Regions from separate parts of the Pseudomonas sp. GW821-FHT09D08 genome, predicted to be linked through region 2. Evidence: predicted binding sites of a transcription regulator. Region 2 holds the regulator's gene; the other holds the start of a gene.
The links. The regulator sigma-54, encoded in region 2, starts transcription at its own class of promoters, with help from an activator protein. The targets are predictions, from matches to a motif close to ANTGGCATNNANNTTGCTNT.
Positions count from the first base shown of each region.

Region 1 (15,183 bases), on a different contig from region 2:
CCGCGTGTTCGCCCAGGCTCAGGACCGAGCCGTGCATGTTTTTGTGGCGACGCAGCAGGTCTTGCAAGGAGGCGGCGACGAAGAAGTATTCCTGACGCAGGCGCAGTTCCTGCCCCGCTTCGGTGCTGTCCGCCGGGTAAAGCACTCGGGAGATGCTCTCGGCGCGGGCTACTTCGGCGACGGCGCCCAAGTGGTCACCGGCGTTGAAGCGCTCCAGGTGCAGGTCTTCCACCGCCCGGGCACGCCACAGGCGCAAGGTATTCACGCTGGCGCCGCGCCAGCCGACCACCGGGGTGTCGTAGGCAACGGCGCGCACGGTTTCGTTGGGCGTCCACACCTGGATCAGCTTGCCGGAGGCATCCGGCAGGGTTTCGACGCTGCCGCCAAAGCCAATCGGGTAAATCACCTCGGCCCGCTCGAATTCCCACGGGTTGCCGAAATCCAGCCAGCGTTCGGTCTGTTCCTGCTGCCAGCCATCGACAATCGCCTGGCGGAACAAGCCGTGCTCATAACGAATGCCATAACCGTGACCGGCGATGCCCAAGGTCGACATGCTTTCCATAAAGCACGCGGCCAGACGGCCGAGGCCGCCGTTGCCAAGCGCCGCGTCGGGCTCGAGCAGGCGAATGCGTTCGAGGTCCACACCCAGCTCGGACAAGGCTTCGCGAGCGATCTCCAGCACGCCGAGGTTGCTCAGGCTGTCGTAGAGCAGGCGGCCGATAAGGAATTCCAGGGAGAGGTAATACACCCGCTTCTGGCCTTTGCGGTAGATACGCCGCGTGTGATCCATCCAGTGGTCGACCATCTGGTCGCGGGCGGCCAGGGCAATGGCTTCGAACCAGTCGTGGTCGAAGGCATGGTCCGGGTCTTTGCCCACCGCGTAGGTGAGTTTGGTCAAGACAGCATCGCGGAATGCGGCTACCTCTGCTTCTCGTGCAAGCGGTTCCTGAGACATCGGTGTGACCTCGGGCGAGATTGAAGGAGTTGCTAGAGCCTAGTCGGTCTGACAGACGGTAGACGCTCTGGTTCGGCAGTTTTTTAACTCATTCACCTTTAATACGCTTTTGATGCAGGGGTCGTGCCCGATCAGCCCTCATCCGCGCCTTTGAGCTGAAATCCGTAAAATATTGTTCAAAAAACCACCAATCCCGGTATGATCGCGCGCCCGGATACCGCCCCACCTTTTGGAACCCTGATGAAGCCTCAACTGATCGCCGCCGCGGAACTCGACCGTCTCGAGACTTGGCAGAAATACTCCGCCCATATGTGCGGCGGCTGCGTGTCCAGCTGCTGCACGCTGCCGGTTGAGGTGAAGATCAAGGACCTGATCCGCATTGGCATCGTCGATGAGTTCGAGCGCGGCGACCCGCCGAAGAACATCGCCAAGCGGTTGCAGAAGGAAGGCATCGTCGAGCGCTACAACAACAAATCCGAGATTTTTACCCTGCAGCGCATGAGCAACAACGACTGCCTGTACCTGGATCGTAAGACGCGCTTCTGCACTATTTATGACAAGCGCCCGGATACTTGCCGCAACCACCCGAAGATCGGGCCGCGCCCGGGGTATTGCGCGTACAAGCCGAAGGAAGTGGTGCGCGAGACCAAATTCAAGACCCTCGACAAGTTCTGATTCGGGTTTTGTGGGGCTCTCAAGGGCCCTATCGGGGGCTTGCCCCCGATGAGGCCAGTACAGCCACCCCAAAATCTGCAGGCATAAAAAAACGCCCCCGGCCTTTCGACCGGGGGCGTTTTTCATTCAGCCTGAGTTAACTCAGTTCTTGGCTTTCTTGGCAGCGCGGGTACGCTCGCCTTCGTCCAGGATCTTCTTACGCAGGCGGATCGACTTCGGCGTCACTTCGCACAGTTCGTCGTCCTGGATGAACTCCAGGGCCTGTTCCAGGGTGAAGCGAACAGGTGGAACCAGGGCGATGGTTTCGTCTTTACCCGAAGCACGCATGTTGTCGAGCTTCTTGCCTTTGGTTGGGTTGACACCCATGTCGTTGTCACGGCTGTTCAGGCCAACGATCTGACCGTTGTAGATCTCTTGACCGTGTTCAACGAACAGCTTGCCACGCGCCTGGAGGGTTTCCAGGGAGTAGGTCAGCGCCTTGCCGGTTTCTACCGATACCAGGACACCGTTCTGACGGCCGGACATGTCGCCGGACTTCATGGTGTCGTAGCGATCGAAGATCGAGGTCAGGATGCCAGCACCGTTGGTCAGGGTCAGGAACTGGTTACGGAAACCGATCAGACCACGAGCAGGGATGTTGTATTCCAGACGCACACGGCCTTTGCCATCCGGCACCATGTTGGTCAGGTCACCCTTACGCAGGCCCATCTCTTCCATGACCTTGCCCTGGGATTCTTCAGGGGTGTCGATGGTGACGTTTTCGAACGGTTCCTGCTTCACGCCGTCAACCTGACGGATGATCACTTCAGGACGACCAACGCCCATTTCGAAGCCTTCGCGACGCATGGTTTCGATCAGTACCGAGAGGTGCAGCTCACCACGGCCGGAAACCTTGAACTTGTCAGCCGAGTCGCCTTCTTCAACGCGCAGTGCAACGTTGTACAGCAGCTCTTTGTCCAGACGTTCCTTGATGTTACGGGAAGTCACGAACTTGCCTTCTTTACCGCAGAAAGGCGAGTCGTTTACCTGGAAGGTCATAGAAACGGTTGGCTCGTCGACGGTCAGAGGCTTCATCGCCTCGACAGTGTCCGGCTGGCACAGGGTGTCGGAGATGAACAGCGAGTCCATACCGCTGACGCACACGATGTCGCCGGCGAAGGCTTCTTCAACGTCGATGCGGTGCAGGCCGTGGTGACCCATCAGCTTCAGGATACGACCGTTACGCTTCTTGCCGTCGGCGCCGATAGCGACAACCGGGGTGTTCGGCTTGACGCTACCACGGGCGATACGGCCAACGCCGATAACACCCAGGAAGCTGTTGTAGTCCAGTGCCGAGATTTGCATCTGGAACGGACCGTCACGGTCAACCTTCGGTGGTGGAACGTGGTCAACGATCGCCTGGTACAGCGGGGTCATGTCTTCCGCCATGGCGGTGTGTTCCAGACCGGCAATACCGTTCAGGGCCGAAGCGTAGATCACTTGGAAATCAAGTTGCTCTTCGGTGGCACCCAGGTTGTCGAACAGGTCGAAGATCTGGTCCAGAACCCAGTCCGGACGCGCGCCTGGACGGTCAACCTTGTTGATGCACACGATCGGACGCAGGCCGGCTTCGAACGCCTTCTTGGTCACGAAACGGGTTTGCGGCATAGGGCCGTCTTGAGCGTCAACCAGCAGCAGAACGGAGTCAACCATCGACATTACGCGTTCTACTTCGCCGCCGAAGTCGGCGTGGCCCGGGGTATCCACGATGTTGATGTGGTAGCCGTTCCAGTTGATAGCGGTGTTTTTAGCCAGGATGGTAATACCGCGCTCTTTTTCCTGGTCGTTGGAGTCCATCACGCGCTCGTCGTTGAGCTCGTTGCGCTCCAGGGTGCCGGATTGACGCAGGAGTTTGTCTACCAGGGTGGTTTTACCATGGTCAACGTGGGCAATGATGGCGATGTTACGTAGATTTTCGATCACTTGTGTATCTCGATCAGAGGATTCGGTGTGCTGACAGGTCGTGGCAGCGATTAACAGTAGAGTCAGGCCTTGCCGTTACAGCTTGACGGCAGAGTCGGGGGGCCGGTGACGCAGGCCACAGGCAAACAGCCCCGGGCTCTTAGCTCGGTCGATAAACGCGCACATTGGCATGCCCCTCACTGAGCAAATGGTGGGCATGCAGGCGACTCATCACGCCTTTGTCGCAATACAGCAGGTACTGACGGCTGTTATCCAGTTCCTTGAAACGCGCGTTCAATGCATAGAACGGCAGCGTTTGTACGTCGATGCCGGCGATTTCCAGCGGCTCATCTTCAGCGGCATCCGGGTGACGGATGTCGATGACGATCTGGCCGGCCAGGGCTTCGCTGACTTCTTCGATCTGCACATCCTGGCCCAGTTCGTCGATAACACGATCGATCGGGACCAGCTTGGCGTTCTCGAGCGCACGCTCCAGAACCGCCATATCAAACTGTTGTTCTTCGTACTCCACGCGGTTGCGCTTGGCGTGGGTCTTGGGGTTCACCGAAATGACCCCGCAGTATTCAGGCATATGCTTGGCAAAGTCGGCGGTGCCGATTGTTTCTGCCAAGTCGATGATGTCCTGCTTATGGCTGGCGATCAGCGGGCGCAGTACCAGCTTCTCGGTCACGCAGTCGATCAGCGACAGGTTCGGCAGCGTCTGGCTGGAAACCTGGGAAATCGCTTCACCGGTCACCAGCGCGTCGATCTGCAACTGATCGGCGATTCGGGACGCAGCGCGCAACATCATACGCTTCAATACTACGCCCATATGACTGTTATCGACTTTACCGAGAATTTCGCCCAGCACTTCCTCGAACGGTACGCTCACAAATAGCACGCGCTGGGAGCTGCCGTACTTCTTCCAGATAAAGTGCGCAACTTCCATCACGCCCAATTCGTGTGCACGCCCGCCCAGGTTAAAGAAGCAGAAGTGGCTCATCAGGCCGCGGCGCATGATCTGGTAGGCCGCCACCGTGGAATCGAAACCGCCGGACATGAGGACCAGGGTCTGTTCCAGGGCGCCCAGCGGGTAGCCGCCGATGCTGTCGTGCTGGCTGTGAATCACAAACAACCGTTGGTCGCGAATTTCCATGCGCACTTCAATTTGCGGCGCCTTGAGGGAAATTCCGGCGGCGCCGCACTCGCGACGCAGCTTGCTGCCGACGTATTTCTCGACGTCCATGGAACTGAACGGGTGCTTGCCGGCACGCTTGCAGCGCACCGAGAAAATCTTGCCTTCAAGGCTGTCGCCGAAGTGCCGTTTGCATTTTTCGGTGATGTCGTCGAAGTCCCCCAGGGGGTACTCATCCACCTGCAGGAAATGCGCGATACCCGGCATGCAGCTCAGGCGCTCGGTCATGTCCTTCAAGGCTTTGGCGTCGGTCAGGCGGGTTTCCAGCTCGAGGTTGTCCCACACACCGTTCACCACCACAGCCGGGTCCAGATCGCGGAGCACGGCACGGATGTTCTTGGCCAACTGACGGATGAAACGCATCCGTACCGGTCGGCTCTTGATGGTGATCTCGGGGAAGACTTTAACGATTAATTTCATGGAAACAGCGCGCGCAGGGCCTGCCGAAAAAGGGGGGCGCGGATTATAGCGGAAATCGCTCAAGGTTTAACCAGTTAATATGCACAACACTCGACTCGCACTAAAGAGGTGCGTTTGCACTCGCGAACGCCACATTGCGGTGCGCTAATTTCGGGCATTTGTCGCAATGCACCTTTATAGGGGCGTTTTTGGAGCAAAAAACCCATGTTGGCGCACTGGCATGCAATTTGCTCTCTTGTGAGGCAGGTTGCCATGGCGGACTATCCGCGCCGGCATCACCCACATTCTAAGGGCTAACTCCACTACCCCAGCCCGAAGCCACCCGGAGGACACTATGTCGAAGTCGGTTCAACTCATCAAAGATCATGACGTTAAATGGATTGATCTGCGCTTCACGGACACCAAAGGCACTCAGCACCACGTGACCATGCCGGCTCGCGACGCGCTGGATGATGCTTTCTTCGAAGAAGGCAAAATGTTCGACGGCTCCTCCATCGCCGGCTGGAAAGGCATCGAAGCCTCCGACATGATCCTGATGCCGGACGACAGCACTGCCGTCCTCGACCCGTTCACCGAAGACCCAACCCTGATCATCGTCTGCGACGTGATCGAGCCTTCGACCATGCAAGGCTACGACCGCGACCCACGTGCGATCGCCAAGCGTGCCGAGGAATACCTGAAGTCCACCGGTATCGGCGACACCGTATTCGTCGGCCCGGAACCGGAATTCTTCATCTTTGATTCGGTCAAGTTCAAGTCCGACATCTCCGGCTCCATGTTCAAGATCTTCTCCGAACAAGGTTCGTGGATGTCCGACCAGGACGTGGAAGGCGGCAACAAAGGCCACCGTCCAGGCATCAAAGGTGGCTACTTCCCGGTTCCGCCGTTCGACCACGACCACGAAATCCGTACCTCCATGTGCAACGCCATGGAAGAAATGGGCCTGGTCATCGAAGTTCACCACCACGAAGTGGCGACTGCCGGCCAGAACGAAATCGGCGTTAAGTTCAACACCCTCGTGGCCAAGGCTGACGAAGTCCAGACCCTGAAGTACTGCGTACACAACGTGGCTGATGCCTACGGCCGTACCGCTACCTTCATGCCTAAGCCGCTGTACGGCGATAACGGTTCGGGTATGCACGTTCACCTGTCCATCGCCAAAGAAGGCAAGAACACCTTCGCCGGCGAAGGTTATGCCGGCCTGTCCGACACCGCCCTGTACTTCATCGGCGGCATCATCAAGCACGGTAAGGCCCTGAACGGCTTCACCAACCCGTCGACCAACTCCTACAAGCGTCTGGTCCCAGGTTTCGAAGCACCGGTCATGCTGGCCTACTCGGCTCGCAACCGTTCCGCCTCGATCCGCATTCCTTACGTATCCAGCCCGCGCGCTCGCCGTATCGAAGCTCGCTTCCCGGATCCGGCAGCCAACCCATACCTGGCCTTCGCTGCCCTGGTCATGGCCGGCCTGGACGGTATCCAGAACAAGATCCACCCTGGCGACGCCGCCGACAAAAACTTGTACGACCTGCCGCCTGAAGAGGCCAAAGAGATCCCACAAGTGTGCGGCAGCCTGAAAGAAGCCCTGGAAGAGCTGGACAAGGGCCGTGCGTTCCTGACCAAAGGCGGCGTATTCAGCGACGACTTCATCGATGCCTACATCGAGCTGAAAAGCGAAGAAGAAATCAAAGTGCGCACCTTCGTACACCCACTGGAATACGAGCTGTACTACAGCTGCTGATCCGGTAGCGCTGCTTGACGCAGCGTGATGAAAAAGGCCTCCTTCGGGAGGTCTTTTTTTTGCCCGCACCCTAGGAGGTCACCTCTTGAAGCGTCTACTTGCATTCACTTTATTGTTCGCCAGCGCCAGTGCATTCGCTGCACCGCCGACACTGGCGCCATTGCTCAACAGCATCGCCGAACGCCTGGCCATTGCCGACCAGGTGGCCCTGAGCAAATGGGACAGTAAAAAACCGGTAGAAGACAAAAAGCGCGAGCAGGACGTGCTCGCCAGCGTCATCGCCCAGGCACCGAGCTACAAACTGGAGCCCGCCGCTGCCGAGCAATTTTTCTCGGCGCAGATCGAGGCAAACAAGCTGGTGCAATACACCCACCTGTCCGACTGGCAGTTCCAGGGCAAGGCACCCGACGCCCCGCGCCCGGACCTGGTGAAGCAGATTCGCCCGCAACTGGATCAATTGCAAAAACGCCTGCTGCAACAACTCGCGGACTTCACGCCACAACGTAGCGACCCGCAGTGCCCTCAATGGCTGGCTGAAGCGGTGCATGAGCCGCTGAACGACCCGTTGCGGCAGCTGGCGATGATTCGCGCCACGGCCGAGCTATGTATCCACAAAGACTGAATCTGTCACCCGACCCAAACATGTGGGAGCTCCTCCCACATTGGATTTGTGTGAATTCGCCACTTCCTGAACAACCTTCACAAAACCGCACTATATTGGTGCGACACCCCGCACCCTTCCCACTGGCTCACACCATTTTGGTTCGAAACTTCCCGAGCAGGCTGGCAGAACGCCACAGTTTCGCGCCTTAACCCCTTATTTCAGGGGATTCACGCTTCTTTTCGGAGCCTTGGTTTGGTTTTTGCATTTTCCTTGTATCAGCGTGTGCCTCAAGCCCGCGCCTTGCTCCAAAAGAGGTCCCGATGACCATCAGCGATGCACTGCACCGTTTGCTACTCGACAACCTGACCACCGCGACCATCCTGCTCAATGACGACCTGCGCCTTGAGTACATGAACCCGGCGGCAGAGATGCTCCTGGCCATCAGCGGTCAGCGCAGCCATGGGCAGTTCATCAGCGAATTGTTCACCGAGTCGGCCGAAGCCTTGAGTTCGTTGCGCCAGGCGGTGGAGCAGGCACACCCGTTCACCAAGCGTGAAGCGATGCTCACGGCACTGACCGGCCAAACGCTGACCGTCGACTACGCCGTGACCCCGATCCTGAGCAACGGCGCGACCCTGCTGCTGCTCGAAGTGCACCCCCGCGACCGCCTGTTGCGCATCACCAAGGAAGAAGCCCAGCTGTCCAAGCAGGAGACCAGCAAGATGCTGGTGCGCGGCCTGGCCCATGAGATCAAGAACCCGCTGGGCGGCATTCGCGGCGCGGCGCAGCTGCTGGCCCGTGAACTGCCGGACGAGCACCTCAAGGACTACACCAACGTCATCATCGAAGAGGCCGACCGCCTGCGTAACCTGGTGGACCGCATGCTCGGCTCCAACAAGCTGCCGTCGCTGGCGATGACCAACGTGCACGAAGTACTGGAGCGCGTCTGTCAGTTGGTAGAAGCCGAAAGCCAGGGCTGCATCACCCTGGTGCGCGACTACGACCCAAGCATTCCCGACGTGTTGATCGACCGCGAGCAGATGATCCAGGCGGTGCTCAACATCGTGCGCAACGCCATGCAGGCCATCAGCAGCCAGAACGAGCTGCGCCTTGGCCGCATCAGCCTGCGCACCCGTGCCCTGCGCCAGTTCACCATCGGCCACGTGCGCCATCGCCTGGTAACCAAGGTCGAGATCATCGACAACGGCCCGGGCATTCCTGCGGAACTCCAGGAAACCATTTTCTTTCCCATGGTCAGCGGCCGCCCGGACGGTACCGGGCTGGGCCTGGCCATTACCCAGAACATCATCAGCCAGCACCAGGGTCTGATCGAATGTGAGAGCCATCCCGGCCACACCACATTCTCGATCTTTCTGCCTCTGGAACAAGGAGCCCCATCGACATGAGCCGTAGTGAAACTGTGTGGATCGTCGATGACGACCGTTCTATCCGCTGGGTCCTCGAGAAAGCCTTGCAACAGGAAGGCATGACCACCCAGAGCTTCGACAGCGCCGACGGGGTGATGAGCCGCCTGGCGCGCCAGCAGCCCGACGTGATCATCTCCGACATCCGCATGCCCGGCGCCAGTGGCCTGGACCTGCTGGCGCGGATTCGCGAGCAGCACCCGCGCCTGCCGGTGATCATCATGACTGCCCACTCGGACCTGGACAGCGCTGTCGCGTCCTATCAGGGCGGCGCCTTCGAGTACCTGCCCAAGCCGTTTGACGTGGACGAGGCCGTGGCGCTGGTCAAGCGCGCCAACCAGCACGCCCAGGAACAGCAGAACCAGGAAGCTCCGCCGACCCTGACCCGCACCCCGGAAATCATCGGTGAAGCGCCGGCGATGCAGGAAGTGTTTCGCGCCATCGGGCGCTTGAGCCATTCCAACATCACCGTGCTGATCAACGGCGAGTCGGGTACCGGTAAAGAGTTGGTGGCCCACGCCCTGCACCGCCACAGCCCGCGGGCGGCCTCGCCGTTTATCGCGCTGAACATGGCGGCGATCCCCAAGGACCTGATGGAGTCCGAGCTGTTCGGCCATGAGAAAGGCGCATTCACCGGCGCAGCCAACCTGCGTCGCGGCCGCTTCGAACAGGCGGACGGCGGCACGCTGTTCCTCGATGAAATCGGCGACATGCCGGCCGACACCCAGACCCGTCTGCTGCGCGTACTGGCGGACGGCGAGTTCTACCGCGTGGGCGGGCACACACCGGTCAAGGTCGATGTGCGCATCATCGCCGCGACTCACCAGAACCTGGAAACCCTGGTGCACGCCGGCAAGTTCCGTGAAGACTTGTTCCACCGTCTCAACGTGATCCGCATCCACATCCCACGCATGTCGGACCGCCGCGAAGATATCCCGACCCTCGCCCGCCACTTCCTCAGCCGCGCCGCCCAGGAGCTGGCTGTCGAGCCGAAGCTGCTGAAAAGCGAGACCGAGGAATACCTGAAGAACCTGCCGTGGCCCGGCAACGTGCGCCAGCTGGAGAACACCTGCCGCTGGATCACCGTGATGGCGTCCGGCCGCGAAGTGCATATCGGCGACCTGCCGCCGGAACTGCTGAGCCTGCCACAGGATTCGGCCCCGGTGACCAACTGGGAACAGGCGCTGCGCCAATGGGCCGACCAGGCCCTGGCACGCGGCCAGTCGAACCTGCTGGACAGCGCCGTACCGGCCTTCGAGCGGATCATGATCGAAACCGCCCTCAAGCACACCGCGGGCCGCCGTCGCGATGCCGCCGTGTTGCTGGGTTGGGGTCGCAATACCCTGACGCGCAAGATCAAGGAGTTGGGCATGAAGGTCGATGGTGGGGATGACGATGAGGGCGACGACGCCTGATCTCCAATCTACCGAGGTCTAATGTGGGAGGGGGCTTGCTCCCGATGGCGGTGGATCAGTCAGATAGATATCGACTGACACTCCGCCATCGGGAGCAAGCCCCCTCTCACATTTGGCCCCCCACACGGACTCAGAACCGTGCACCGCTTCAATGCACCCTGTTCTAGCATCGCGCACACGTTCCAAGCCCGAAACATGCGTTTTGTTAAGAAAATGCTGAACCCCGAAAACACCAAAGCCCCGTATTCCGGGGCTTTGCGCTTTCTGGAGAAATTTTTTGGCACAACTCAGCCACTCTGGCACGCGCCCTGCAATAACCCCAGTACAACCCAGTTTCGGGGACCTTGGTACAGGCAGGCCGAGAATCCCCTCTTTACACCCGGGGTGCTTGATGCGAACCGCGTCGCGCTCCACACCGCTTTCGGGAACCTCGGTACAGGCAGGCCGGGGATTCCCTCTTTAACACCGAAGCCTCTGGCTTCACCCCGTTTTGGGAGCCCTGGTACAGGCAGGCCGGGAACTCCCTCTTTTATTGCTCTTGGAGATGGATCTCCAGCCGCCAGCGGTCATCGACCTCCTCGCCCTTCCACTCCCCGCGCAGCGGCCGAGCCGCCACCAGGTTCAGCAGCAAGCCCGCATCGGTCTTGCGCACGCGCCAGTTCACATCCTTGTCGTTGACCTTGAGCTGCCCACTGGCGGCCTTGCCTTGCGCGTCGAACAACAGCGCCACGGTGCCGTCGATATGCTCACCGTGCAGCTTGGGTTCGCGGTTGAACCACACCACCACACCGTCCGCCGCCGTCTCTATCTGCTGCAACTCGACCGGGTCAGGGGTGGTCAGGCGGCCGATCATCAGGCCCACCATCAGGCCGACAATCGCCAATGAGCCCATCACCTTCGGCATTAGCTTCGGTCTTGGGTCTTCTTCAGGGGTAGAATGCAGCGCATCTTTGCCTTCGGAGCCGTGCATGTTTCACGTCATCCTTTTTCAACCAGAAATTCCGCCGAATACCGGCAACGTTATCAGGCTGTGCGCCAACAGTGGCTGCCACCTGCATTTGATCGAGCCCCTGGGCTTCGACATGGACGACAAGCGCCTGCGCCGTGCCGGCCTGGACTACCACGAGTATGCCACCCTGCAGCGCCATGCCGACCTGGCCAGCTGCCTGGAAAGCCTGGGCCACCCACGGCTGTTCGCGTTCACCACCAAGGGTTCGCGACCGTTCCATGATGCCAGCTTCGCCGAAGGCGACGCTTTCCTGTTCGGCCCGGAAAGCCGCGGCCTGCCGGCCGACGTACTCGAAGCCCTGCCGGACGGGCATCGCCTGCGCCTGCCGATGCGCGAAGGCTGCCGCAGCCTGAACCTGTCGAACACTGTCGCCGTTGCCGTCTACGAAGGCTGGCGCCAACTCGGCTTCAAATAGCACACATAACAAATGTGGGAGGGGGCTTGCCCCCGATGGCGGAGTGTCAGTCGACATCTACGTGACTGATCCACCGCCATCGGGAGCAAGCCCCCTCCCACATTGGGTTCTGCGTCGGGTTCGAGATTACTGAACCGTCGGCGCGCCTTCCTGTTGCATGCGCTGCAGCTCTTGAGCGTACAGGGCATCGAAGTTCACCGGAGCCAGCATCAACGCCGGGAACGAACCACGGGTGACCAGGCTGTCCAGGGTCTCGCGGGCATACGGGAACAGGATGTTCGGGCAGAACGCACCCAGGGTGTGGCTCATGGACGCTTCGTCCAGGCCCTGGATCAGGAAGATACCGGCCTGTTGCACTTCAGCGATGAAGGCCACTTCTTCGCCATTCTTGACGGTGACCGACAAGGTCAGCACGACTTCGTGGAAATCGCCTTCCAGTGCCTTTTGACGGGTGTTCAGGTCCAGGGCAACGCTTGGGGTCCATTCCTGGCGGAAGATAGCCGGGCTTTTCGGCGCTTCGAACGACAAGTCACGCACATAGATACGCTGCAGCGAAAATTGTGGGCCTTGGGCTTCTGCTGCTTCGGTGTTCTGTTGGTCAGTCATCGCAGATCCTTCTTGATCTTGGGGTCTTTTAGGGGTTAGGAGTCAGACGAGCAGCAGCGCATCGAGTTTACCGGCGCGCTCCAGGGCAAACAGGTCGTCGCAACCACCGATGTGTTTGGCGCCGATCCAGATCTGCGGCACTGACGTGCGCCCCGCCTTCTGGGCCATTTCGGCACGCACCTGGGGTTTGCCATCGACCTTGATCTCTTCGAAGGCAACGCCCTTTTTCTCCAGCAGGGCCTTGGCCCGCATGCAGTAAGGGCACCAATCGCTGGAATATACGACGACCTGGCTCATATCACTTCACCAGCGGCAGGTTATCGGCGCGCCAGCTGCTGATGCCACCGGACAGCTTGGCGGCGGTGAAACCGCTCTTGAGAATTTCGCGGGCGTGGGTACCGGCGTGCTGGCCCTGGGCGTCGACCAGGATGATGGTCTTGGCCTTGTGCTTTTCCAGCTCGGCCAGGCGCGCGATCAGCTTGTCCTGAGGAATGTTCAGGGCACCGACGATGTGGCCGGCGGCGAAATCCTTGACTGGGCGGATATCCACCACAATGGCCTCATCCTTGTTGACCAGCGCGGTCAGCTCCGACGTGCTCAGGCTGCGGCCACCACGGCTCAATTCGTGAGCGATCAGCAGCGCCAGCAGGATGACGAAGGCACCCACGAGCAGATAGTGGGCAGTGGCAAATGCAATCAGGTGATCAACCATCAAGGAGGTTCCAGGGCGTTAAAATGGCGGTAAGTATACACAGCCGTCAGGGGGGGCCAACCCCCGTAAGGCGGTGACGTGGTCGGAACTTCGCTTTAAACTGCCACTCCCTTTTCAATTGCCTTCCTTTATTACCGCCGCGAGAGGATCTATGACTACTACGCCTAAACCTTTGGTCCTGATAATTCTCGATGGCTTCGGACACAGTGAAAGCCACCACGACAACGCGGTGTACGCGGCCAAGAAGCCCGTACTCGACCGCCTGACCGCGACGGTGCCCAACGGCCTGATCTCCGGCTCGGGCATGGACGTGGGCCTGCCGGACGGCCAGATGGGCAACTCGGAAGTCGGCCACATGAACCTCGGCGCCGGACGAGTGGTCTATCAGGACTTCACCCGCGTGACCAAATCGATCCGCGATGGCGAGTTCTTCGAGAACCCGACCCTCTGCGCAGCGGTAGATAAAGCCGTGGCCGCCGGCAAGGCCGTGCACTTCATGGGCCTGCTGTCCGACGGCGGCGTTCACAGTCACCAGGACCATCTGGTGGCAATGGCCGAGCTGGCCTTCAAGCGCGGCGCCGACAAGATCTACCTGCACGCCTTCCTCGATGGTCGCGACACCCCGCCAAAAAGCGCGCAATCCTCCATCGAGCTGCTGGACGCCACCTTCGCCGCCCTGGGCAAGGGCCGCATCGCCAGCCTGGTGGGCCGCTACTTCGCAATGGATCGCGACAACCGTTGGGACCGCGTGTCCCAGGCCTACAACCTGATCGTCGACGGCCAGGCCGAATTCCACGCCGCCACCGCCCAGGAAGGCCTGGAAGCTGCCTACGCCCGTGGCGAGAGCGATGAATTCGTCAAGGCCACCACCATCGGCGAGCCGGTCAAGGTCGAAGACGGCGACGCCGTGGTGTTCATGAACTTCCGCGCAGACCGTGCCCGCGAGCTGAGCCGTGTGTTTGTCGAAGACGGTTTCAAGGAATTCGAGCGGGCGCGCCAGCCAAAAGTCCAATACGTCGGCCTGACCCAATACGCCGCCAGCATCCCGGCCCCCGCTGCCTTTGCTGCCGGCAGCCTGGACAACGTGCTGGGCGACTACCTGGCGAAGAACGGCAAGACCCAGCTGCGTATCGCTGAAACCGAAAAATACGCCCACGTCACCTTCTTCTTCTCCGGCGGGCGTGAAGAACCGTTTCCGGGCGAAGAACGCATCCTGATCCCTTCGCCGAAAGTCGCCACCTACGACCTGCAGCCGGAAATGAGCGCGCCGGAAGTCACCGACAAGATCGTCGACGCCATTGACCACCAGCGTTACGACGTGATCGTGGTCAACTACGCCAACGGTGACATGGTCGGCCACAGCGGCAACCTGGAAGCTGCGACCAAGGCTGTGGAATGCCTGGACCTGTGCGTCGGCCGCATTGTCGAGGCCCTGGAAAAAGTCGGCGGCGAAGCGCTGATCACGGCCGACCACGGCAACTGCGAGCAGATGTCCGACGAAACCACCGGCCAGGCCCATACCGCCCACACCACCGAGCCGGTGCCGTTCATCTACGTCGGCAAGCGCGATTTCAAAGTACGTGAAGGCGGCGTGCTGGCGGATGTGGCGCCGACCATGCTGATGCTGATGGGGTTGGAGAAGCCCAAAGAGATGACCGGGACCTCAATTCTGGTCTGATCTCAACAAACATGTGGGAGGGGCTTGTCCCTTCCCACATGGGATCTGCGGTGTTTGGCAGATGTCTTTTTGCCATACCACCGCCACTCGGCACCTATCTTGCCTTCCAGGCCGAATTGGGCGTTTTTTTTGCAGCGCTTGGCGGGCATACTAGGCCGTCCCTTTCCCTGGTGTCGCCCGCCTCTATGCTTCGCGCCTTGATTACCCTCGCTCTTGTCTGCCTGCTCCAACCGGCGTTTGCCGACGAGCGCGCACAAACTCAACAACAGTTGGACGCTACGCGTCAGGACATTACCGAGCTGAAAAAACTGCTCGGCAAGCTCCAGGAAGAAAAATCCGGGGTGCAGAAAGACCTGCGCGGCACGGAAACCGAAATGGGCAAGCTGGAGAAGC
Region 1 is NZ_JBWKOX010000006.1:275,059-290,241, forward strand. Features, by position in the region: gene AC07OP_RS14200 (glycogen/starch/alpha-glucan phosphorylase) at 1-955, opposite strand, end outside; gene AC07OP_RS14205 (YkgJ family cysteine cluster protein) at 1,196-1,630, shown strand; gene typA (translational GTPase TypA) at 1,772-3,592, opposite strand; gene thiI (tRNA uracil 4-sulfurtransferase ThiI) at 3,732-5,186, opposite strand; gene glnA (glutamate--ammonia ligase) at 5,521-6,927, shown strand; gene AC07OP_RS14225 (chorismate mutase) at 7,013-7,549, shown strand; gene glnL (nitrogen regulation protein NR(II)) at 7,852-8,937, shown strand; gene ntrC (nitrogen regulation protein NR(I)) at 8,934-10,370, shown strand; gene AC07OP_RS14240 (hypothetical protein) at 10,900-11,340, opposite strand; gene AC07OP_RS14245 (tRNA (cytidine(34)-2'-O)-methyltransferase) at 11,339-11,794, shown strand; gene secB (protein-export chaperone SecB) at 11,921-12,400, opposite strand; gene grxC (glutaredoxin 3) at 12,443-12,697, opposite strand; gene AC07OP_RS14260 (rhodanese-like domain-containing protein) at 12,699-13,112, opposite strand; gene gpmI (2,3-bisphosphoglycerate-independent phosphoglycerate mutase) at 13,264-14,790, shown strand; gene AC07OP_RS14270 (murein hydrolase activator EnvC family protein) at 14,976-15,183, shown strand, end outside.
Region 1: the regulator sigma-54 is predicted to act here: its motif matches at 5,401-5,420, upstream of glnA (glutamate--ammonia ligase).

Region 2 (15,183 bases):
TTTCAATCTTGACCAAGGTGTAGGCGTTCGTGCGCAATCCGGGGAAAAGACCGGTTTTGCCTACAGTAACGCGATCACCCTGGAGGCGTTGGGCCTGGCCGCACGTGCCGCGCGTTCGATCTCCCGTGCTGGCCAACATGGCACGGTACAGGCGTTCAGTACCCAGGACGTGGCGCAGTTGTATGCGCCGGACAACCCCCTGGAAGTGATCAGCCGCGCGGAAAAGGTCGAGTTGCTCAAGCGTATCGATGCGGCCACCCGCGCCCTGGACCCGCGTATCCAGCAGGTCTCCGTGAGCATGGCCGGTGTGTGGGAACGCATCCTGGTGGCGTCCACCGACGGGGGGCTGGCGGCGGACGTACGGCCGCTGGTGCGTTTCAATGTCAGCGTGATCGTCGAGCAGAACGGCCGCCGCGAGCGTGGCGGCCACGGCGGCGGCGGGCGTACCGACTACCGTTACTTCCTCACCGACGACCGTGCCATGGGCTATGCCCGTGAGGCTTTGCGCCAGGCGTTGGTGAACCTGGAAGCCATTCCTGCGCCGGCCGGCACGTTGCCGGTGGTGTTGGGCCCGGGCTGGTCCGGCGTATTGCTGCACGAGGCCGTGGGCCATGGCCTGGAAGGCGATTTCAACCGCAAAGGCAGTTCCGCCTACAGCGGGCGCATGGGCGAGATGGTTGCGTCCAAGCTCTGCACCATTGTCGATGATGGCACCCTGGCCGGTCGCCGCGGCTCGTTGAGCGTCGATGATGAAGGCACGCCGACCGAATGCACCACCTTGATTGAAAACGGTGTGCTCAAGGGCTACATGCAGGACAAGCTCAATGCTCGCCTGATGGGCGTTGCGCGCACCGGTAACGGCCGTCGCGAATCTTATGCGCACCTGCCGATGCCCCGCATGACCAACACCTACATGCTCGGTGGCGAAAGCGACCCGGCGGAGATCATCGCCTCGGTGAAGCGCGGCATCTACTGCGCCAACCTCGGCGGCGGCCAGGTGGATATCACCAGCGGCAAGTTCGTGTTCTCCACCAGCGAGGCGTACTTGATCGAAGACGGCAGGATTACCGCGCCGGTCAAAGGGGCAACGTTGATTGGCAATGGCCCGGAAGCCATGAGCAAGGTGTCGATGGTCGGCAACGACCTGGCCCTGGACAGTGGTGTGGGCATGTGCGGGAAGGATGGGCAGTCGGTGCCGGTAGGTGTCGGCCAGCCAACGCTGAAAATTGACGCGATCACCGTGGGTGGCACGGGGTCGTAAGGGGTGGAGCTTCGGGTGGCGAAGATCGCCACCCGGGGAAGGGCCTCAACGCAGGCCGCGTTGAGTCTCGTCCAGCTCACGGATGTATTTGAAGATTTTACGGCTGGTGGCCGGCGCCTTGTTATGCGCCTGCTCGTGCTGGGCCTGACGGATCAGGGAGCGCAGTTGCTGGCGGTCCGCGTCCGGGTAGTCCAGCACGAATTTCTCCAGCACCGCGTCATCGCCCGAGATCAGGCGGTCACGCCAACGTTCCAGGTTGTGGAAACGTTCGTTGTACTGGCGAGTGGAGGCATCGGTTTGATCAAGCAAGGCGAGAATGGCGTCAGTGTCCTGATCGCGCATCAGCTTGCCGATAAACATGATGTGCCGTTTACGCGCGATATTCGCGGTGTGCTTGGGTGCATCCGCAAGCGCCCGGCGCATCTCGTCGGTCAGTGGCAGTTTTGCAATCAAGTCTTTCTTGAGCGTTGTAAGGCGCTCGCCCAGGTCAACCAGAGCATGCAGCTCACGTTTGACCTGGGTTTTGCTTTTCTCCCCATCGAGGGAGTCGTCGTAAGAATCAACCATGGTGGCAGTCCGCAAAGAAACGCCGCCATGATAACCAGTCGGGGGCCGCTTGTCCGGCCCGGTCGCTCGATGGCCTTAGCCGAAAGCAGAATTTGAGTGGAGAAAACCATGAGTGCAGCCCAAAGCGTCGGTCCGCAAGCGTTACCGGCCCTGCAGGAACAAGTCGAGCAGATCCTTGCCGAGGCCAAGCGCCAGGGGGCCAGTGCCTGTGAAGTGGCGGTGTCGCTGGAGCAGGGGTTGTCGACGTCGGTACGTCAACGGGAAGTGGAAACCGTCGAATTCAACCGTGACCAGGGCTTTGGCATCACCTTGTATGTGGGGCAGCGCAAAGGTTCGGCCAGTACGTCGGCCAGCGGCCCGGAGGCCATACGCGAAACGGTTGCCGCCGCGTTGGCGATTGCCCAGCACACCTCTGAGGATGAAAGCTCGGGCTTGGCCGATAAGGCGCTGATGGCCAAGGACTTGAAGGATTTCGATCTGTTCCATGCCTGGGACATCACGCCCGAGCGGGCCATCGAGCTGGCGCTGACCTGCGAAGCGGCAGCGTTCGATGCCGATACCCGCATCAAGAACGCCGATGGCACCACGTTGAACACGCATCAGGGCTGTCGCGTCTACGGCAACAGCCACGGGTTTATCGGCGGGTATGCGTCCACGCGCCATAGTCTGAGCTGCGTGATGATCGCCGAGGCCAATGGCCAGATGCAGCGTGATTACTGGTACGACGTAAGTCGTCAGGGTGAATTGCTCGCAGACCCTGCCAGCATTGGTCAGCGTGCCGCACAACGTGCCGCGAGCCGCCTGGGCGCGCGCCCGGTGCCGACCTGTGAAGTGCCTGTACTGTTTTCGGCGGAGCTGGCAGGCGGTTTGTTCGGCAGTTTCCTGAGTGCCATTTCCGGCGGCAACCTGTATCGCAAGTCGTCGTTCCTTGAAGGGGCGATCGGCCAGACGTTGTTTCCCGAGTGGCTGACCATCGATGAGCGTCCGCACTTGATGCGGGCCATGGGCAGTTCGGCGTTCGATGGGGACGGTTTGGCCACGTATGCCAAGCCGTTCGTCGAAAACGGTGAGCTGGTGTCTTACGTACTCGGCACTTACTCAGGCCGCAAACTCGGCCTGCCAAGCACCGCCAACGCCGGTGGCGTGCATAACCTGTTCGTGACCCATGGCGACGAAGACCAGGCGGCGCTGTTGCGTCGCATGGGACGTGGCCTGCTGGTAACCGAATTGATGGGCCATGGCCTGAACATGGTCACTGGGGATTATTCCCGTGGTGCGGCGGGCTTCTGGGTGGAAAACGGTGAGATTCAGTTCGCCGTCCAGGAAGTGACCATCGCCGGCAATATGCGCGATATGTTCAAGCAGATCGTTGCTGTGGGAAATGACCTGGAACTGCGCAGCAATATTCGCACAGGCTCGGTGCTGATCGAGCGGATGACCGTCGCAGGCAGTTAATCTCGCTACAGCTTCACAAAAAGGCGCGCCATCTTACGGATGACGCGCCTTTTTTGTGGGCGTGTTTCAGGGGGATTGAGGTGTTGCTCTTGTTTTGATTCTCAATATCATTTAATAATAAATATCATTACCGGATGAGTGTGGATCATGAGTTCTGTCCTGCATGAGGATCCTTACCTGGAAAGCTGGCGCTGGATGAGTCGCCAGATTCGCTGTGGTCTGGATCCCAATGAGCCTCGCCTGATCGAACATTACCTCAATGAGGGCCGATACCTGGCGTGTTGTACCGCGACCCATCCGTGGACCATCGCTGAAACCTCATTCCGCCTGCTGATCGACACCGCCAGCGATATTGCACTGCCGTGGCATTGGCGATCCCTGTGTCTGGATCAAGCCTGGCGCCCACTGCGCGACCTGGAAAAACTCGCCCACTGTGCCTGCCGCCTCAAGCGCTGGCAGACCTTTGCCTGGCAATTGGCGACCTGCGAATTGCTTCCCTCCATTTCCGTTTCTGACCTGGTGCAAGGATCTTCCGATGAGTAACACCCGTATCGAACGCGACAGCATGGGCGAACTGCAAGTCCCCGCCGAGGCCTTGTACGGTGCGCAGACCCAGCGCGCGGTGAACAACTTTCCGATAAGCCACCAACGTATGCCGGCGCAATTCATTCGCGCACTGATCCTGGCCAAGGCGGCGGCTGCCAAGGTCAACGTCGACCTCAAGCAGATCAGCGAAGGGCAGGGCAAAGCCATCGTCGATGCCGCCCAAGGCTTGCTCGAAGGCGATTACATGCGGCATTTCCCGGTGGATATCTTCCAGACCGGTTCCGGCACCAGTTCGAACATGAATGCCAACGAAGTGATTGCGACACTCGCCAGCCGCTTGCTCGGCGAAGCGGTCAATCCTAACGATCATGTGAATTGCGGCCAAAGCAGCAACGACATCATCCCGACCACCATCCACGTCAGTGCCGCGCTGGTGCTGCACGAGCAGACGCTGCCGGCCCTGCTGCACCTGGTGCAGGTGATCGAGCAGAAAGCCGAAGAGGTTCACCCATTCATCAAGACCGGCCGCACGCACCTGATGGACGCCATGCCCGTGCGCATGAGCCAGGTGCTCAATGGCTGGGCGCAGCAACTCAAGGCCAATATCGGTCACCTGCAGGATTTATTGCCGGCCCTGCAGGCTCTGGCCCAGGGCGGTACGGCGGTGGGCACCGGGATCAACGCACATCCGGAGTTTTCGGCGCGTTTCAGCCAGCAACTGAGCAGCCTGGCCGGCGTGAAATTCACGCCGGGCAAGAACCTGTTCGCGCTGATCGGCTCCCAGGACACTGCCGTCGCCGTCTCCGGCCAGTTGAAAGCCACCGCCGTGTCGCTGATGAAAATCGCCAATGACCTGCGCTGGATGAACTCCGGCCCGCTGGCCGGCCTGGGGGAAATCGAACTGGAGGGCCTGCAGCCGGGCTCCTCGATCATGCCAGGCAAGGTCAACCCGGTGATCCCGGAAGCCACGGCCATGGTGGCTGCGCAAGTCATCGGCAATGACACGGTGATCACCGTCGCTGGCCAATCCGGCAATTTCGAGCTGAATGTGATGCTGCCGATCATTGCCCAGAACCTGCTCAGCAGCCTCGAATTGCTGGCCAATGCCAGCCGCCTGCTGGCAGACAAGGCGATCGCCAGCTTCAAGGTCAACGAAGCCAAGCTCAAGGAAGCGCTGTCGCGCAACCCGATCCTGGTCACCGCACTCAACCCGATCATTGGTTACCAAAAGGCCGCTGAGATTGCCAAGAAGGCCTATCAGCAGGGCCGTCCGGTGATTGATGTGGCCCTTGAGCACACCGACCTGCCCCGTAGCCAACTGGAAGTCCTGTTGGATCCGGAGAAGCTCACGGCCGGCGGCGTGTAATCACCGACCCTGCTTTGGAGGCTCACCATGGAGCACTGGAAACGCACGATCGAACGCGCCAATCGCTGCTTTATGCAGGGCGAATTGGTTGACGCTCGCGAGGCCTATCTGCAAGCCCTGGCCCTGGCTCAAGTGTTGTTCGAGCGCTGGGCGAATGCCGACGAAGCAGTAGCGGCTTGCGTCATTTCCCATCACAACCTGGCGGATTTGCACCTGCGCCTGAATCAGCCCGAGGAAAGCGCCGAATACCTCTGCGCCATTCACCAGCGCTTGCTCCAGGCCATGCAGGACGTGCGCCTTAGCCCGCAGCTGCGGGAAGCGGCGCTGCGCCAGAGCAGCAAGACTTACGTCGAACTGTTGAATTTCATCAGCGATCACGGTGAGTACCCGCGCACCCATCGCTTGCTGGGCGGTACTGCGGTGCAGCCGACCACGTCTCAATACGGAGCACATTGATATGACCTACACCTTGCCAGCCTTGCCCTATGCCTACGATGCCCTGGAACCGCATATCGATGCGCAAACCATGGAGATTCACTACACCAAGCACCACCAGACCTACATCAATAACCTCAATGCTGCGGTCGAGGGCACCGAGTTTGCGGGCTGGCCGGTGGAAAAACTGGTGTCCAGCGTGCAGCAGTTGCCGGAAAAACTGCGTGCGGCCGTCATCAACCAAGGCGGCGGCCATGCCAACCACTCGCTGTTCTGGGCGGTGATGTCGCCTAAAGGTGGCGGCAAGCCCGACGGCGCATTGGGAAAAGCCGTAGAAGAGCAACTCGGCGGTTTCGACAGTTTCAAGGAAGCCTTCACCAAGGCCGCCTTGACCCGTTTCGGCAGCGGCTGGGCGTGGTTGAGTGTCACTCCGCAAAAGACGCTGATAGTGGAAAGCAGCGGCAACCAGGACAGCCCGTTGATGAATGGCAACACGCCGATCCTCGGCCTGGACGTCTGGGAGCATGCTTACTACCTGCGCTACCAGAACCGTCGACCTGAATACATCAACGCCTTCTACAGTGTTATCAACTGGCCGGAAGTCGCCGCACGCTATCAGGCCGCGTTGACCTGACATTCACTTCCATAACAAGATCTAAGGCCGACTATGGGCTCTGAAACACTGGCGATCAGCAGCGTGCGAATGTTTCGTTATGCGTTTGGTTCGCTGCTGCTGTTGGCAGGTACTGCATTGCTGGTGGCCCACGGGCTGGCCTGGCTGGATCTGGCACCGCGCATCATGCGCGCCCTGCAGGGCGGGGCGATTTGCGCGCTTGGCACGGCGCTGGGGGCGGTTCCGGTCTTGGTGATTCGGCGGATGCCGGTGGCGTTGAGCGATACCTTGTTGGGCTTCGGTGCCGGTGTGATGCTGGCGGCGACCGCGTTTTCGCTGGTCGTGCCGGGAATTGCTGCGGCCGAAGCCCTTGGTCTTTCGCCCTGGGGGGCAGGTGGGCTGATCAGCTTCGGCATCATGCTGGGGGCATTCGGTCTGTATCTGGTGGACCGCAAGGTCTCCGGCGCCAGCCCGGAGATGTTGGTGGGCACACCGGATAAACCGGTGATTCCACCGCGTATCTGGCTGTTCGTGTTTGCCATCATCGCCCACAATATCCCCGAAGGCATGGCCGTTGGCGTCTCAGCCGGCGGCGGCATGCCGGATGCCGACAGCTTGGCCATGGGCATTGCTTTGCAGGATGTGCCCGAAGGCCTGGTCATTGCGCTGGTATTGGCTGGGGCAGGGATGTCGCGGATCAGGGCGTTCCTGATCGGCGCCGCGTCAGGCTTGGTAGAGCCGGTGTTCGCCGTGCTTTGCGCCTGGCTGGTGACCCTGGCCGAGGTGCTGTTACCGTTGGGCCTGGCACTGGCCGCTGGCGCGATGCTGTTGGTGGTCACCCACGAAGTGATCCCGGAGTCGCGCCGCAACGGTCACGAAAAACTCGCGAGCCTGGGGTTGTGCATGGGGTTCTGCTTGATGATGGTGATGGATACCGCCTTGGGGTGAGGCCTCAGCGGGGGGAGGGGTTACTCACCCTCATCAAAGAAGTTGTTGATCAGCGCCACCAGGGCGTCCATTGCTTCCTGCTCTTGCTCGCCCTCGGTGCTCAAATGAATCTTGGTGCCCTTGCCGGCCGCCAACATCATCATCGCCATGATGCTTTTGCCATCGACCATGCTCTCAGGTGTACGCCCGGCGCGGATCTGGCAAGGGAACTGCCCGGCAATACCGACGAATTTGGCCGAGGCGCGGGCATGCAGGCCCAGCTTGTTGATGATTTCAATTTCCAGAGCGGGCATCGCGGGGGTGTTCCTTTCAGCTAAGGTCGCGGTGGCGAACCTGGACGTTCTTGAGGGTTTGTTGCAGCACCTGGCCCAGGCGCTCGGTCAGGTAGACAGAGCGGTGGTGACCGCCGGTGCAGCCGATGGCAATGGTGACATAGGCTCGGTTGCTCGCGGCAAAGCGCGGCAACCATTTGAGCAGGTAGCTGGAAATGTCCTGGAACATCTCATCCACATCCGGTTGCGCGGCCAGGTAATCGGCCACAGGCTGATCCAGCCCCGACTGGTCGCGCAGTTCCGGCTTCCAATAAGGATTGGGCAGGCAGCGCACGTCGAACACCAGGTCGGCATCCACCGGCATGCCACGCTTGAAACCAAAGGACTCGACCAGAAATGCCGTGCCAGGCTCCGGCTGGTTCAGCAGGCGGAGCTTGATGGCATCGCGCAACTGGTACAGGTTGAGGCTGGTGGTGTTGATCTTGAGGTCGGCGAGGTCAATGATCGGCCCCAGCAGCTTGGTTTCGTCCTCGATGGCTTCGGCCAGGGAACGGTGCGGGCTGCTGAGGGGGTGACGTCGGCGGGTCTCTGAGAAGCGCTTGAGCAGGGTTTCTTCGTCGGCGTCCAGATACAGCACATCGCAATGAATGTGCTTGGCGCGCACCTCTTCGAGCAATTCCGGAAAGCGCGTGAGGTGGCTCGGCAGGTTGCGGGCGTCAATCGAAACCGCGACCAGGGGTTGTGCCAATTCGGTATGGATCAGTGCCCGCTCCGCCAATTCCGGGAGCAGACCGGCGGGCAGGTTGTCGATGCAATAGAAGCCGTTGTCCTCAAGGACGTTGAGGGCGGTACTTTTACCCGAGCCGGAGCGGCCGCTGACGATGATCAAACGCATGATTACTGCCCGTTTTGTTCATCCAGGACAACTTGATACAGCGCCTCGTTGCTACTGGCACTGCGCAGTTTGTCGCGTACTTCCTTGCGGTCGAGCATGCTTGCGATCTGCCTAAGCAGTTCCAGGTGTGCGTCGGTGGCGGCCTGTGGGACCAGCAGAACAAACAGCAGGTCTACCGGGGCGCCGTCGATCGCGTCGAAATCGATAGGTGCGTCCAGGTGCAGCAGGGCGCTGACAGGTGTCTCGCAGCCTTTGAGGCGGCAGTGGGGAATGGCGATGCCGTTGCCAAAACCGGTGGAGCCGAGTTTTTCACGGGCAATCAGAGCCTCAAAGACATCTTGCATCTCCAGCTCAGGCACTTGGCTGCTGATCAGGTTGGCAATTTGTTCGATGGCTTTCTTCTTGCTGCCGCCCGGCACGTTCACGAGGGAACGGCCGGGGGTCAGGATGGTTTCAAGTCGGATCATGGGGGGAGAGTTAACGACCTGTGCCCTGAAGCAGGCTCAGATTCTTTTCCTTATGCTTTTTGAGTTGGCGGTCAAGCTTGTCTGTGAGCAAGTCGATTGATGCATACATGTCTTCATGTTCGGCATTGGCGACCACTTCTCCACCGGGTATCTGAAGAGTCGCTTCGATTTTCTGCTGAAGCTTGTCGACCTTCATGATGACCTGCACGTTGGTGATCTTGTCGAAATGACCCTCAAGCTTCCTCAGCTTCTGCTCGACGTAGTCGCGTAGTGGAGGGGTGACTTCTACATGGTGTCCACTGATGTTGACTTGCATACAGCTTCTCCTTCGTTGCCAGTGCATAAAGCGGCGGGTAGGAATACCCGCCACTGGAACGCTGTGGCCCGCCCGTCACATCAAACGCTTACGTTCGCTGGAAGGCGCGATCCCTAGGGACTCGCGGTACTTGGCGACGGTTCGACGGGCGACCTGAATGCCTTGTGCCTCCAGTAAACCAGCGATCTTGCTGTCACTCAACGGCTTTTTCTGATTTTCCGCAGCAACCAGTTTTTTGATGATTGCGCGGATCGCCGTGGACGAGCATTCGCCGCCTTCGGATGTGCTGACATGGCTGGAGAAAAAGTATTTCAGCTCATATATGCCCCGTGGGGTATGCATGAATTTTTGTGTGGTCACCCGGGAAATCGTCGATTCGTGCATGCCCACCGCTTCTGCGATGTCGTGCAGGACCAGCGGTTTCATCGCCTCGTCACCATATTCCAGGAAGCCGCGCTGATGCTCGACGATCTGGGTGGCCACTTTCATCAGGGTTTCGTTGCGGCTTTGCAGGCTTTTGATGAACCAACGCGCTTCCTGCAACTGGTTGCGCATGAAGGTGTTATCGGCACTGGTATCGGCACGGCGCACAAAACCGGCATATTGCGGGTTGACCCGCAGGCGCGGCACCGATTCCTGGTTCAGTTCCACCAACCAGCGCTCGTTGTCCTTGCGCACGATCACGTCGGGAACGACGTATTCGGCTTCACTGGACTCGATCTGCGAGCCTGGACGCGGGTTGAGGCTTTGCACCAGCTCGATGACCTGGCGCAGGTCGTCTTCCTTGAGCTTCATGCGCCGCATCAACTGGCTATAGTCGCGGCTGCCCAGCAGGTCGATGTAGTCGGTGACCAGGCGCTGAGCCTCTGCGAGCCATGGGGTCTTGGCGGGCAGCTGGCGCAGTTGCAGCAGCAGGCATTCGCTCAGGGTGCGGGCACCGATGCCGGCGGGCTCGAATTGTTGGATGCGGTGCAGGACCGCTTCGATTTCGTCCAGCTCGATGTCCAGTTCCGGGTCGAAGGCCTCGAGAATCTCTTCGAGCGTCTCGTCCAGGTAACCCTGGTTATTGATGCAGTCGATCAGGGTCACGGCGATCAGGCGATCGGTGTCCGACATCGGCGCGAGGTTCAGTTGCCACAGCAGATGGCTCTGCAGGCTCTCGCCGGCGGAAGTACGGGTGGTGAAGTCCCACTCGTCATCGTCATTGCTGGGCAGGCTGCTGGCGCTGGTCTGGTAGACGTCCTCCCAGGCGGTGTCCACCGGGAGTTCGTTGGGAATGCGTTCGTTCCAATCGCCTTCCTCAAGGTTATCCACCGTGGGGGCGGATTCCTGGTAGGAGGGTTCCTGTACGTCGGAATTGGGTTTTTGCTCGATGTTGTCGGCCAATGGGTCTGCATTATCGAAGTCGTCGCCTTCTTCCTGGCGTTCGAGCATCGGATTGGACTCCAGGGCCTCCTGGATTTCCTGTTGCAGGTCCAGGGTCGACAATTGGAGCAGGCGGATGGCCTGTTGCAGCTGCGGTGTCATCGTCAGCTGCTGGCCCATTCTCAGGACTAGCGATGGTTTCATGGCAGGGGCTTAACACCTTATTCGCCGGCGCAATGCGCCATCCACGACAGGGCGCGTGAGCGCCAAACATAAGCAAATTATATGCCTGATATCGGGGGCTTTGCCTAGAGCGCGGTAACAATAAAAATCCGGAGGTTTTCATTGACTCCCGCGCATCGGGCAAACGACCTGCCACCGCCTTGTTGTTGCAGGCGGCCTTACAGGCGGAACTCGTGACCCAGGTACACTTCCTTGACCAGTTCGTTGGCCAGGATGGTGGCAGAGTCGCCTTCGGCGATCAGCTGGCCATCGTTGACGATATACGCGGTTTCGCAGATATCGAGGGTCTCACGCACATTGTGGTCAGTGATCAGTACACCGATGCCCTTGGCCTTGAGGTGGTGGATGATCTGCTTGATGTCGCCGACCGAGATAGGGTCGACGCCGGCAAACGGTTCGTCCAGCAGGATGAACTTGGGGGCAGTGGCCAGGGCGCGGGCGATTTCCACGCGACGACGCTCACCACCGGACAGGCTCATGCCAAGGTTGTCGCGAATGTGGTTGATGTGGAATTCCTGCAGCAGGCTTTCCAGTTCTTTGCGGCGGCCGTCACGGTCGAGTTCCTTGCGGGTTTCAAGGATGGCCATGATGTTGTCGGATACTGACAGCTTGCGGAAGATCGACGCTTCCTGCGGAAGATAGCCAATACCGGCACGGGCGCGGCCGTGCATTGGCTGGTGGCTCACATCCAGGTCGTCGATCAGTACGCGACCTTGGTCCGCCTGGACCAGGCCGACGATCATGTAGAAGCAGGTGGTCTTGCCGGCGCCGTTAGGGCCAAGCAAGCCGACGATCTGGCCGCTGTCGATCGACAGGCTGACGTCGCGCACGACCTGACGGCTTTTATAGGCCTTGGCCAGATGCTGGGCTTTCAGGGTTGCCATTACTCGGCCTTCTTCTTCGGCTGGATAACCATGTCGATGCGTGGGCGTGGCGCGGTGACCTTGCTGCCATTGGCACGACCGGCGTTGGCGATCTGCTTCACGGTGTCATAGGTGATCTTCTCGCCTTCCGTGGAGTTGCCATCGGGGCTGAGTACCTTGGCTTGGTCGATCAGCACGATGCGATTCTGCTGGGCGTGATACTGGATGGTCTTGCCGTAGCCCTTCATCGGGCCGGTGTCGGTAGCCGACTGCTTCTGTTCGAAGTAAGCCAGGTTGCCCACCGAAGTCACTACGTCGATATCGCCCGCCTGGGTGCGCGTCAGTGTCACCGTGTTGCCGGTGATCTTCATCGAACCCTGGGTGATGATCACGCCGCCGGTATAGGTGGCGACGCCTTGCTTGTCATCCAGCTGCGCATCGTCAGCCGAGATGTGGATCGGTTGCTGGCTATCGTTCGGCAGAGCCCAGGCGCTCACGCTTCCCAGTGCTGCGCCCAGACCGAGCAAAATAGGGAGAGTTTTAACGAGCCTCATACTGTCCTCTTACGTTCGATAGCAGGTGTATCCTGCTTTCTTTCAAATACGCTTTCATTCCCTTGCCAGTCGATACACCGCCAGCGCCGTCGATTCTAACGTCTTGCTCGGTCTGCGCATATTGCTTCTGTGGGAATACGGTCATGCGACTGCTGGTAATCACGGTGTCACGGTTTTTGGCGTCAGTGCGCGCAACGCGTACCGAGTCAATCAGTTCTACCTCGGTGCCGTCCGGGTTCACCTCGCCACGCTTGCTCGTGACATGCCATGGGAACTCGGTGCCGCGATACAGGTTCAGGTCCGGGTTGGTCAGCAGGGTGACTTCGGTGGCCTTCAAATGCTCGACTTTGTCCGAGGTCATCTCGTACTGCACCTTGCCGTCGGGCAGGAACTGCACGCTGTAGGCATTGGTTGCGTAATAGTCGATAGCCCCTTCGTCAACCTGCGCAACAGGCTGGTCGAGGAAGCGCCCCGGGCTGATATTCCAGTAGCCCACCGCCAGAAACAGCGCGGCAATGACCCCGAATAGCAGGAAGTTGCGAATCTTTTTACTCAGCATAAAACGCTCTATAGGTAGGCGGCGTGGGCCGCTTCAAGACTGCCCTGGGCTCGCAGGATCAGTTCACAGAACTCGCGGGCGGCACCTTCGCCGCCACGGGCGGTGGTGACGCCATGGGCGTGCTCGCGAACAAACGTCGCCGCATTGGCGACGGCCATGCCCAGGCCCACTCGGCGAATGACCGGCAAGTCGGGCAGATCATCGCCCAGATAGGCAACCTGCTCATAGCTTAGGTTGAGTTGGCCAAGAAGCTCGTCCAGAACCACCAGTTTATCCTCGCGGCCCTGATACAGGTGAGGAATACCGAGGTTTTGTGCGCGGCGTTCCACAACGGGGGTTTTTCTGCCGCTGATAATCGCCGTTTGCACGCCCGAAGCCATCAGCATCTTGATGCCCTGGCCGTCGAGGGTATTGAACGTCTTGAATTCGCTGCCATCTTCGAGAAAGTACAGGCGGCCATCGGTCAGCACGCCATCAACGTCGAAAATCGCCAGTTTGATCTGTTTACCGCGTTGCAACAGGTCGCTGGTCATTTACATCACTCCCGCACGCAGCAAGTCGTGCATGTTCAGGGCGCCCACCGGGTGGTCGTCGCTATCGACCACCACCAGCGCGCCGATTTTGTGGTCTTCCATGATCTTCAATGCTTCGGCTGCCAGCATTTCAGGGCGTGCAGTCTTGCCATGGGGGGTCATCACGGCGTCGATGGTCGCGGTGCGGATATCGATGGTGCGGTCCAGGGTGCGACGCAGGTCACCGTCAGTGAATACCCCGGCCAGGCGCCCGTCGGCTTCCAGGATCACGGTCATGCCCAGGCCCTTGCGGGTCATTTCCATCAGCGCGTCCTTCAGCAGGGTGCCGCGTTGGACGTGGGGCAATTCCTCGCCTGAATGCATGACGTTTTCCACTTTCAGCAGCAGGCGGCGGCCCAGGGCGCCACCCGGGTGGGAAAATGCGAAGTCTTCAGCGGTGAATCCACGGGCTTCCAGCAGCGCCACGGCCAGGGCGTCGCCCATGACCAGGGCGGCGGTGGTGGAGGAGGTCGGCGCCAGGTTCAGCGGGCAGGCCTCGTGGTCCACGTGAACATTCAGGTTCACGTCGGCGGCCTTTGCCAGCGTAGATTCCGGGTTGCCGGTGACGCTGATCATCTTGATGCCCAGGCGCTTGATCAGCGGCAGCAGGGTCACGATTTCGTTGGTGGTGCCGGAGTTGGACAGCGCCAGGATGATGTCATCCTTGGTGATCATGCCCATGTCGCCGTGGCTGGCTTCGGCCGGATGCACGAAAAATGCGGTGGTCCCGGTGCTGGCCAGGGTGGCGGCGATCTTGTTGCCGACGTGGCCTGACTTGCCCATGCCGACCACGACAACACGGCCCTTGCTGGCCAGGATCATCTCGCAGGCGCGTACGAAATCTGCGTCGATATGGGCCAGCAAGCCTTCTACGGCTTCAACTTCGAGGCGGATGGTGCGTTGCGCGGATTGAATAAGGTCGCTGGATTGGCTCATGTCTGAAGTCGTATAGCCTGACGAAAAGTCGGCGATTATAGCGGTAATGATCAATTCCCTCACGCAAGTTCGTCAGGCTTTATTCAACGAATGCCTGAGAACCATCCTCAGTAACATAGCCAGCAACGTTTTTTCCCTGTCCCTAAACTGAACTAGCGCAGTTCCGGCCTTGGGCGCCCTGTACCAGCAGTGATATAGTTCGCCGCCAGTTCGGTCCGCCCAGCCCATGTGGCTATCTATATGCGTCACCGTTGCAAACGTTTGTCGCATGCATGGTGTCTGAGTGAGAGGCTGCATCCCAAGGAGTTTAGATGAGTGCCGATAACGCCTACGCGGTCGAGCTGAAGGGACTGACCTTCAAGCGCGGGACGCGCAGCATCTTCAATAACGTCGATATTCGCATTCCCCGCGGCAAGGTCACGGGCATCATGGGGCCGTCCGGTTGCGGCAAGACCACGCTGCTGCGTCTGATGGGCATGCAATTGCGCCCCAGCGCCGGTGAAGTATGGGTCAACGGCCAGAACCTGCCGACGCTGTCGCGCAGTGATCTGTTCGATGCGCGCAAGCATATGGGGGTGCTGTTCCAGAGCGGTGCGCTGTTTACCGACCTCGATGTGTTCGAGAACGTGGCGTTTCCGTTGCGGGTGCATACCCAGCTGTCCGACGAAATGATTCGTGACATTGTGTTGCTGAAACTGCAGGCCGTGGGCCTTCGTGGTGCCATCGACCTGATGCCCGACGAACTGTCCGGCGGCATGAAGCGCCGCGTGGCCCTGGCGCGTGCCATTGCCCTCGACCCGCAGATCCTCATGTACGACGAGCCCTTCGTCGGCCAGGATCCGATTGCCATGGGCGTGCTGGTACGCCTGATCCGTCTGCTCAACGATGCGCTGGGTATCACCAGTATCGTGGTCTCCCACGACCTTGCAGAAACCGCGAGCATTGCCGAT
Region 2 is NZ_JBWKOX010000002.1:434,616-449,798, reverse strand. Features, by position in the region: gene tldD (metalloprotease TldD) at 1-1,261, shown strand, start outside; gene yjgA (ribosome biogenesis factor YjgA) at 1,307-1,828, opposite strand; gene pmbA (metalloprotease PmbA) at 1,937-3,283, shown strand; gene AC07OP_RS05055 (FagA protein) at 3,431-3,826, shown strand; gene AC07OP_RS05050 (class II fumarate hydratase) at 3,819-5,195, shown strand; gene AC07OP_RS05045 (DUF2753 family protein) at 5,223-5,651, shown strand; gene AC07OP_RS05040 (superoxide dismutase) at 5,653-6,264, shown strand; gene AC07OP_RS05035 (ZIP family metal transporter) at 6,298-7,191, shown strand; gene AC07OP_RS05030 (HPr family phosphocarrier protein) at 7,212-7,484, opposite strand; gene rapZ (RNase adapter RapZ) at 7,501-8,358, opposite strand; gene ptsN (PTS IIA-like nitrogen regulatory protein PtsN) at 8,361-8,825, opposite strand; gene hpf (ribosome hibernation-promoting factor, HPF/YfiA family) at 8,836-9,141, opposite strand; gene AC07OP_RS05010 (RNA polymerase factor sigma-54) at 9,217-10,710, opposite strand; gene lptB (LPS export ABC transporter ATP-binding protein) at 10,908-11,633, opposite strand; gene lptA (lipopolysaccharide transport periplasmic protein LptA) at 11,633-12,166, opposite strand; gene lptC (LPS export ABC transporter periplasmic protein LptC) at 12,153-12,725, opposite strand; gene AC07OP_RS04990 (KdsC family phosphatase) at 12,734-13,258, opposite strand; gene AC07OP_RS04985 (KpsF/GutQ family sugar-phosphate isomerase) at 13,259-14,233, opposite strand; gene AC07OP_RS04980 (ATP-binding cassette domain-containing protein) at 14,545-15,183, shown strand, end outside.